DNA from 2 places in the Erwinia sp. HR93 genome. Region 1 is predicted to be linked to the other one. Evidence: riboswitches for the same ligand, from Rfam matches in the RefSeq annotation. Region 1 holds a riboswitch; the other holds the start of a gene.
The links. A riboswitch is a leader RNA that binds a small molecule or an ion and turns the genes downstream of it on or off. The one in region 1 is predicted to bind thiamine pyrophosphate.

Region 2: linked by a shared signal. The riboswitch ahead of thiB (thiamine ABC transporter substrate binding subunit) and the one ahead of thiC (phosphomethylpyrimidine synthase ThiC) in region 1 are both predicted to bind thiamine pyrophosphate.

Annotation. Positions count from the first base shown of each region.
Region 1 is NZ_JAXUDP010000001.1:370,949-375,503, reverse strand. It holds gene thiE (thiamine phosphate synthase) at 1-103, opposite strand, end outside; gene thiC (phosphomethylpyrimidine synthase ThiC) at 103-1,998, opposite strand; TPP riboswitch at 2,078-2,191, opposite strand; gene rsd (sigma D regulator) at 2,245-2,742, opposite strand; gene nudC (NAD(+) diphosphatase) at 2,843-3,619, shown strand; gene hemE (uroporphyrinogen decarboxylase) at 3,729-4,555, shown strand, end outside.
Region 2 is NZ_JAXUDP010000001.1:1,505,038-1,509,592, reverse strand. It holds gene sgrR (HTH-type transcriptional regulator SgrR) at 1-1,526, shown strand, start outside; TPP riboswitch at 1,562-1,662, shown strand; gene thiB (thiamine ABC transporter substrate binding subunit) at 1,697-2,680, shown strand; gene thiP (thiamine/thiamine pyrophosphate ABC transporter permease ThiP) at 2,656-4,266, shown strand; gene thiQ (thiamine ABC transporter ATP-binding protein ThiQ) at 4,250-4,555, shown strand, end outside.

The sequences.
Region 1 (4,555 bases):
TGCGCACGCCTGCCTCCAGCAGACGCGCGATCCACTCGACGCTGTCCACTACCGGATACAGCCCCAGTCGAAAAGGGACGCGAGGGAAATCAGGCTGGTACATTATGCCTCCTTTTTTTTGAGGTAAATTTCGCCGCCTCTGGCGCGGAAGTTCTCTGACATATCCGCCATCCCAACTTCAATCGCCTGCGCGGCGGCGTAGTCTCGGACTTCCTGGCTGATTTTCATCGAGCAGAATTTCGGGCCGCACATAGAGCAGAAGTGTGCCACCTTGCCGGACTCCTGCGGCAGGGTTTCATCGTGATAGGCGCGGGCGGTGAACGGGTCGAGCGCGAGGTTAAACTGATCCTCCCAGCGGAATTCGAAGCGCGCCTTCGACATCGCGTTATCACGGATCTGCGCGCCCGGATGGCCTTTTGCCAAGTCTGCGGCGTGGGCGGCTATTTTGTAGGTAATAAGCCCTTGTTTTACATCTTCTTTATTAGGAAGGCCGAGGTGCTCTTTCGGCGTAACATAGCATAGCATTGCGCAGCCGAACCAGCCAATCATCGCCGCACCGATGCCGGAGGTGAAGTGGTCGTAACCCGGTGCGATATCGGTCGTCAGCGGCCCTAAGGTGTAGAACGGCGCTTCGTGGCAGTGCTCCTGCTCCTCGGTCATGTTGCGGCGGATCATTTGCATTGGCACGTGGCCCGGACCTTCAATCATTACCTGCACGTCATATTCCCAGGCGATTTTGGTCAGTTCACCCAGCGTATGCAGTTCGGCAAACTGTGCTTCGTCATTGGCATCGCGGATTGACCCCGGCCGCAGGCCGTCGCCCAGTGACAGCGATACGTCATAGGCGGCGCAGATTTCGCAGATCTCGCGGAAATGTTCATAGAGGAAGTTTTCCTGATGGTGGGACAGGCACCACTTCGCCATAATCGAACCACCGCGCGAGACGATACCGGTCAGGCGTTTGGCGGTCATTGGCACATAGCGCAACAGCACGCCTGCGTGTATGGTGAAGTAGTCTACGCCCTGTTCGGCCTGCTCCAGCAGTGTGTCGCGGAAGGCCTCCCACGTCAGGTCTTCAGCGATCCCGTTGACCTTCTCCAGCGCCTGATAGATCGGCACGGTGCCGATCGGAACCGGGCTGTTGCGCAGGAGCCACTCGCGGGTTTCGTGAATATAGCGGCCTGTGGAAAGATCCATCACTGTGTCCGCGCCCCAGCGCGTGGACCAGACCAGTTTCTCCACCTCTTCTTCGATGGAAGAGGTGAGCGCGGAGTTACCAATATTGGCGTTAACCTTCACCAGGAAGTTGCGGCCAATAATCATTGGCTCCGATTCCGGGTGGTTGATATTGGCAGGGATGATGGCCCGGCCTGCCGCCACTTCGTCACGCACAAATTCCGGCGTGATGTTTTCCGGCAGTCGAGCGCCGAACCCTTCGCCCGGATGCTGGTGGCGCAATGCCTCGCTGCGGATGCGCTCGCGCCCCATGTTTTCACGGAGGGCGATGAACGCCATCTCCGGAGTAATCATACCCTGACGCGCATAGTGTAGCTGCGTAACGCATTTGCCCGGCTTAGCGCGCTTTGGCGTCAGCGGCCCGCTGAAACGCAGCGCGTCCAGACCGTCGTCGGCCAGGCGCGCTTTGGTATAAGCCGAACTGCGGTCAGGTAATTCTTCGCTGTCATTGCGGGCGTCAATCCACGCCTGACGCAGCTTCGCCAGCCCCTGTCGTACGTTGATCGCAATGTCCGGGTCGCCGTACGGGCCAGAGGTGTCGTATACCGGCACGGCTTCGTTGTCTTCAAACTGCGGCATCTCTTTGCTGCCGCCGATAAGCGTCGGGCTGAGCTGGATCTCGCGCATCGGAACGCGGATATCAGCCTGAGAGCCGGTGATGTAAATGCGTTTTGAGTTGGGGAAAGCGGTGCCTTCCAGAGTATCGATGAAGCGCTGGGCGTGTTCGCGCTGTTCGCGGCGGGTCAGTTTAGTTGCAGACATAGCTCATTCCAAAGGTGAAGGACGTGGCTTATCAGACGACGGATGAAGCAAGAGGAGATCGCCAGAAAGGCGATACAGCAGCAGTGTGACTCTTGTTCCCTTCGCGGGTATTAACCCGATCAGGTTCCGCGGATCCCGAATTAACGGTCTCAGCCTGCGTTTTCACAAACGCTGGGCACTCCGACAAGAAAAATCCCCCTCCGAAGAGGGGCAATAGATGTAAATTACTCGTTAACGATTAAGAACTCAAGCCGGCCGCGCGATGTTGTCTTCGCTGCTGGCCTTCAGGTCATTATTCAGCACGAGTACGATTAGCTTATCTTCCAGAGCGAACCGCGCCGCCAGCGCTTCGCCTAATTCAGACAGCACCGGCTGAAGAGCGTGAAAATTATCGTAGCCAATAACAGTTTCGAGATGTGTATCATAGTAATTCATGATTTGCTGAGTATTGGCCTCAAGTTGCGGCCAAATTTTACAGACGGTGGCCAGCGGTTTTTTGCCTTCCATTTCATGGATAATGCGTTCATAAATAGTGAAATGGCCGGTTGAAAGATAATCTACCAGTCCCTGGCAGAAATCATCGAGCGCTTTTTCATCCAGTGCAGCAATGCCGCTTTTGCCTGGAGTGAGGCCCGCCAGGTTGTAATAAGCGACTAACAACTGCTTTCGCGCGAGCAACCAGCGATTAATAAACGCATTGCCATCGCCAACGCGCGCCTTCAGGTTCTTAAGTTGGTTAAGCATAGTTGACTCCGTGGGTGAAAGGATAAAACGACAGATTGATCTAATTGTGTAACTTTAATGTTAATAAGTTGCCAGCAATGTAGAGGTCTTACAAGAGGTTATGGAACAAATATCAGAAAAAACGGCTCGCGGCTGGTGGATAGTCAGTCATCAGCAAAAAATATGGTTGCCTGGCGGGGACTTACCTTATGGCGAAGCGAAACAGTTTGAGCTGGCAGATTACCCCGCAATGCTCATTGGTCACTGGCAGCACGAGCCTGTATGGTTGATAGAGCGACAGCAGCCGCAGGAGATGGGATCTTTGCGTCAGTTATTAGACGGCGATAGCGGCCTGTTTCAACTTGCCGGGCGCGGTGTGCAGCTTGCAGAGTTCCGACGCTCTCATGTCTTCTGTGGATATTGCGGTCATAAAATGCGCCCCAGTGCCGAGGAATGGGCCATGTTATGCGATAGTTGCCATCAGCGTTATTACCCGCAAATCGCTCCCTGCATTATTGTGGCTATTCGTCGCGAAGATAAAATTTTACTGGCGCGCCATAATCGACACAATAAAAGCCCGCTCTATACCGTGCTGGCTGGTTTCGTTGAACCTGGTGAAACGTTAGAACAAACCGTTGCGCGGGAAGTTATGGAAGAGAGTGGTATCCGGATAACCAACCTGCGCTACGTTTCATCTCAGCCCTGGCCATTTCCTCATTCACTGATGGCGGCATATATGGCTGACTACGAAAGCGGTAAACTCACGATAGATCCCCATGAATTGATGGATGCCGGTTGGTATCGTTATGATGAGTTACCGCTGTTGCCACCGCCGGGAACCATCGCGCGCCGGCTTATTGAAGATACCGTCGCACTGTGTCGGGCAGAATATGAGTAGTCGTCTCTTTCTTTTATTCTCCCGCGCGATTTATTCGTCACTGCGCGGCGCTGCAACAGGCATAAGTTTATGTATACACTGGCGTCTCTGCCGCTGAAGGAAATGTAAAATGAGCGAATTAAAAAACGATCGGTATTTGCGCGCGCTGTTGCGCCAGCCGGTAGATGTGACGCCAGTGTGGATGATGAGACAGGCCGGACGTTATTTACCGGAATATAAAGCGACTCGCGCGCAGGCAGGCGATTTTATGTCGTTGTGCAAAAATGCGGAACTGGCCTGTGAAGTCACATTACAGCCACTGCGTCGGTATGCGCTGGATGCGGCCATCCTCTTTTCCGATATTTTAACCATCCCAGATGCGATGGGGCTGGGGCTATATTTTGAAGCGGGGGAAGGGCCGCGCTTTACATCACCGATAAAGAATAAAGCAGATATTGAGAAACTTCCTGTCCCCGATCCTGAGCAGGAGTTGGGGTATGTCATGAACGCGGTGCGCACAATTCGCCGGGAACTGCATGGCGAAGTGCCGCTGATTGGTTTTTCCGGCAGCCCGTGGACGCTGGCAACATATATGGTGGAAGGCGGAAGCAGTAAAGCATTTACCGTCATTAAGAAAATGATGTATGCCGATCCTGCGGCGCTACATTTGTTACTTGATAAGCTGGCGCAGAGCGTCACGCTGTATCTGAACGCGCAAATCCGTGCGGGCGCGCAGTCTGTGATGATTTTTGATACCTGGGGCGGCGTGCTGACAGGGCGCGATTATCGGCAGTTCTCGCTGTACTATATGCATAAAATAGTAGACGGTCTGTTAAGAGAGTACGATGGCAAGCGCGTTCCCGTTACGCTCTTCACAAAAGGAGGCGGGCAGTGGCTTGAGGCAATGGCTGAAACCGGCTGCGATGCGCTTGGCCTGGACTGGGCTACCGATATTGC
Region 2 (4,555 bases), 1.1 Mb from region 1:
CCATGCAGGAAAACGGCTGGCTTAGCTGGCAGGCGGAGCCAGGGAGAGGTAAACGCTCACGTCTAACGTTTTTGAGCACCGGGCCGGCGCTCCAGCGCGAGCGTGCCGAAGACCTGCTGGAACAGGATAGAATTGACCAACTGGTGCAGCTTGTAGGCAATAAAGACGCGGTGCGGCAGATGATCGCGGCGCATCTGGGGCGCAGCTTTCGTCAGGGCAGGCATATTTTACGCATTCTGTACTATCGCCCGCTGCAGAATTTGCTGCCCGGCAGCGCCCTGCGCCGTTCGGAAACGCATATTGTGCGCCAACTGTTTAACGGACTTACGCGTATAAATGAGGAAAACGGGGAAGCCGAACCGGATATCGCCCATCACTGGCAGCAAATCAGCGCGCTGCACTGGCGCTTTTATTTACGCCCAGGCATCCGTTTTCATCACGGGCGAGAACTGGATATGCAGGATGTGTTATCTACGCTTGGGCGCGCCTGTACATTACCGCTCTACGCGCACATCGCCCGCATTCATTCGCCAACGGCGTGGACCCTGGATATCCATTTACACCAGCCCGACGGCTGGCTGCCGTGGTTAATGGGGCACGTTAGCGCGATGGTTTTGCCGCAGGAGTGGCCCACGATTGCGGATTTCGCGCGCAAACCTATTGGCACTGGCCCGTATGCCGTAGCCCGCAACAGCTCCAGCCAGCTAAAAATCCACGCCTTCGACGACTATTTCGGCTATCGGGCGCTGATCGATGAAGTTAACTTTTGGGTGCTTCCGGAAATTAGCGATGATTTAAGCTGCGGCGTGCAGCTTGACGGCGGCAGAGAAACGGATGAGCCTTCCATGGAGAGCCGGCTGGAAGAAGGCTGTTACTATCTTCTGTTCGATGCGCGCTCTGCCACCGGCGCCAGCCTCGCCGCGCGCCGGTGGATAGCCCATATTCTGTCGCCGGTGCGGCTGATTGCCGAGGCCGGCGAACAATATCAGCGCTACTGGTTTCCCGCGTGGGGCCTTATCCCCCGCTGGCATCACGCCGTTATGCACCAGGCGGTAGAAAAGCCGGAAGGCCTGTCGCGTATACGGTTGACTTTCTATCGCGAACACGCCGAACACCATATTTTAAGCGATATTATGAGCGCGCTATTAGCAAAGCATCAAGTGACGCTTGAGGTACAGGAAGTGGATTACGACGCCTGGCATCGCGGCGATGTCGTCAGCGATCTCTGGCTCAACAGCGCTAATTTTACGCTGCCGCTTAACTTTTCTCTGTTTGCACATCTATATGAACTGCCGCTATTGCAGCGCTGCATTCCCGGAGCCTGGAAAGAAGAAGCGCGCCAGTGGCGGGCGGGCGAGTTGCCGCTGCCGGAATGGTGCAAACAGTTGCTGGCCGAAGGCGCTATTTTGCCGCTTATCCATCACTGGCTAATGCTGCAGGGCAGCCGCAGCATGCGGGGCGTGCGCATGAATACGCTGGGCTGGTTCGATTTTAAATCCGCCTGGTTTTCACCACCGGAATCATAGCCCTTTCGCGATTGTCACAAAGTTATTACAATGCGCCTTGCTCAACGGGGTGCCGCAACACTTTTGCGCGCTGAGATAACACCCGTCGAACCTGATCCGGATAACGCCGGCGAAGGGATTTGAGGCTACTCAAACTCCTTTGCCCCATCTTGCTAAGTATGGAGCGCAAAGTGTTAAAAAAACTGCTATTTCTCCTGACAATCGTCACACTGCCCGTCGCGGCCAAACCTCAGCTTACCGTATACACTTACAGCGCTTTTGCCGCAGAATGGGGCCCTGGACCCGCCGTCAAAAAAGCCTTTGAGGCCCGCTGCGACTGCACATTGAAATTCGTCGCGCTGGAAGACGGCGTGTCTCTGTTTAATCGCCTGAAAATGGAAGGAAAACGCGGTCGCGCCGATGTCGCGCTGGGGCTGGACAATAACCTGCTCGACGCCGCGCGCCAGAGCGGCCTGTTTGCTTCCAGCGGCGTAGATCCCCATGGGCTAACCCTGCCCGGCGGCTGGCATGATGATATCTTTCTTCCCTATGATTACGGCTGGTTCGCCTTCGTTTATGACAAAACGCGTCTGAAAAATCCACCGTCCAGCCTGCACGAGCTTATCGACAGCCCCCAGCGCTGGCGCGTTATTCTGCAGGACCCTCGCACCAGCACGCCCGGGCTGGGAATGCTGTTATGGATGCAAAAAGTGTGGGGCGATAAAGCCCCGCAGGCGTGGCAAAAACTGGCGCGTAAAACCGTCACCGTCACCAAAGGCTGGAGCGAAGCCTACGGGTTATTCCTGAAAGGCGAAGCGGATATGGTGCTAAGTTACACCACCTCTCCGGCCTATCACCTCATTGAAGAACACAGCGGTCGGTATGCCGCCGCCGCCTTCAGCGAAGGGCACTATCTACAGGTAGAAGTCGCCGCACAGCTGGCATCCAGCAAACAGCCTGAACTTGCCCGTCAGTTCATGCGCTTCATCCTGACGCCTGATTTCCAGAAGACAATCCCGACCGGTAACTGGATGTACCCGGTTACCGATATCGCCCTGCCAGAAGGATTCCAGTCCCTGAAGCGCCCGACCACGACGCTGGAGTATTCTCCCCAGCAGGTTAACCAGCAGCGCGCCGCGTGGATTCAGGCATGGCAACGCGCCGTCAGCCGCTAATTCCGGGCTGGCTGGCATCGGGGATTTGCGCTGCCGGGCTGATTATGCTGGTCGCTATTGCGGCTCTGGGCGCGCTATGCGCGGCAGCACCGAACCTGGATATTCAGGCGCTTTGGCATGACAGCTATCTGTGGCACATCGTGCGTTTTTCATTCTGGCAGGCGCTGCTCTCAACGCTGCTCTCAGTGGCTCCCGCGGTGCCGGTGGCGCGGGCGCTTTACCGCCGCCGCTTTCCCGGGCGTCGGCTGTTGATACAACTGTGCGCCATGACGCTGGTATTACCCGTGCTGGTCACCGTATTCGGGATTCTGTCGGTCTATGGCCATCAGGGCTGGCTGGCGCAGATTCTGAGTTTCTTTGGCATTCAATGGCGCCTTCCTGTTTATGGATTAACGGGCATCCTGCTGGCGCACATTTTTTTCAATTTGCCGATGGCGACGCGCCTGTTACTTCTGGCGCTGGAAAGTATCCCACCTCAACAGCGGCAGCTTGCGGCACAGCTTAATATGCGCGGCTGGGCGTTTTTCCGGTTTATTGAATGGCCGCAGCTGAAGCGTCGGCTGCCGCCCGCCGCCGCCCTGATATTTATGCTGTGTTTCGCCAGTTTCGCCGTTGTGCTAACGCTGGGCGGCGGCCCGCGCGCCACTACTATTGAGCTGGCCATCTGGCAGGCTCTTAGCTACGACTTCGATCCCGGGCGCGCCGCGCTGCTGGCGCTGCTGCAAATACTTTGCTGTTTGGGGCTGGTTGCTTTGGGCCAATATTTGGGCCGTTCAGTGAGTAATGAGCGCGGCATTGCCGCTTACTGGCGAGACCCGCAGGACGCGGGCATAAGCCGCCTATGGGATGCCATCATTATCTTGCTGATGCTACTGCTGATACTGCCTCCGCTGCTTGCGGTTGTATTTGACGGGCTGCGCGGCGCACTGTTACCCGCCCTGAGTCATCCGGCTCTGTGGCAGGCGACATGGACCTCATTGCGCATCGCGGTCGCCGCAGCAATCGTATGCCTGGGCCTGACCCTGATGCTCCTGTGGAGCGCCAGAGAGCTGCGCCTGCGCCGACATCCGCTGGCGGGGCAAACGCTGGAAATGAGCGGCATGCTAATACTGGCGATGCCGGGTATCGTGCTGGCGACCGGTTTTTTCCTGCTGCTCACGAATAGCATCGGTTTACCGGACTCCGCGGACGGCGTAGTGATTATGGCGAATGCACTGATGGCGACGCCCTACGCGCTTAAAGTGCTGGAAGCGCCGATGCGCGATGCGGCGGCGCGCTACGGGCCACTGTGCGCCTCACTGGGGCTACGCGGCCCGCGTCGCCTGTGGATAGTGGAAATGCGCGCCCTGCGTCGCCCGTTATCTCAGGCGCTCGCTTTCGCCTGCGTGCTCTCACTTGGGGATTTCGGCGCGGTCGCACTGTTTGGCAATGAGGAATTTCGCACGCTGCCTTTTTATCTGTATCAGCAGATTGGCGCTTACCGCAGCCACGACGGCGCGGTCACCGCGCTGCTGCTGCTTACGCTCTGCTTTTTACTGTTTATTCTGATGGAGGGCCTGTCCGGACGCCATGCTGACGCTAACTGATCTTTGCTGGCAATATCAAACGATGCCAATGCACTTTACGCTACGCGCGGCGCGTGGCGAAAAGATAGCGCTGCTCGGCCCAAGCGGCGCCGGAAAAAGCACGCTGCTCAATTTGATAGCCGGTTTTCTTACACCAGCGCGCGGCTCAATTACGCTGGATGGCACCTGTCACACCCACACGCCGCCGTCCGTAAGACCGGTCTCCATGCTGTTTCAGGAGAATAATTTGTTCGCACATTTGACGGTGCGGCAAAATATCGGGCTGGGGCTGCATCCGGGCCTGCGCCTG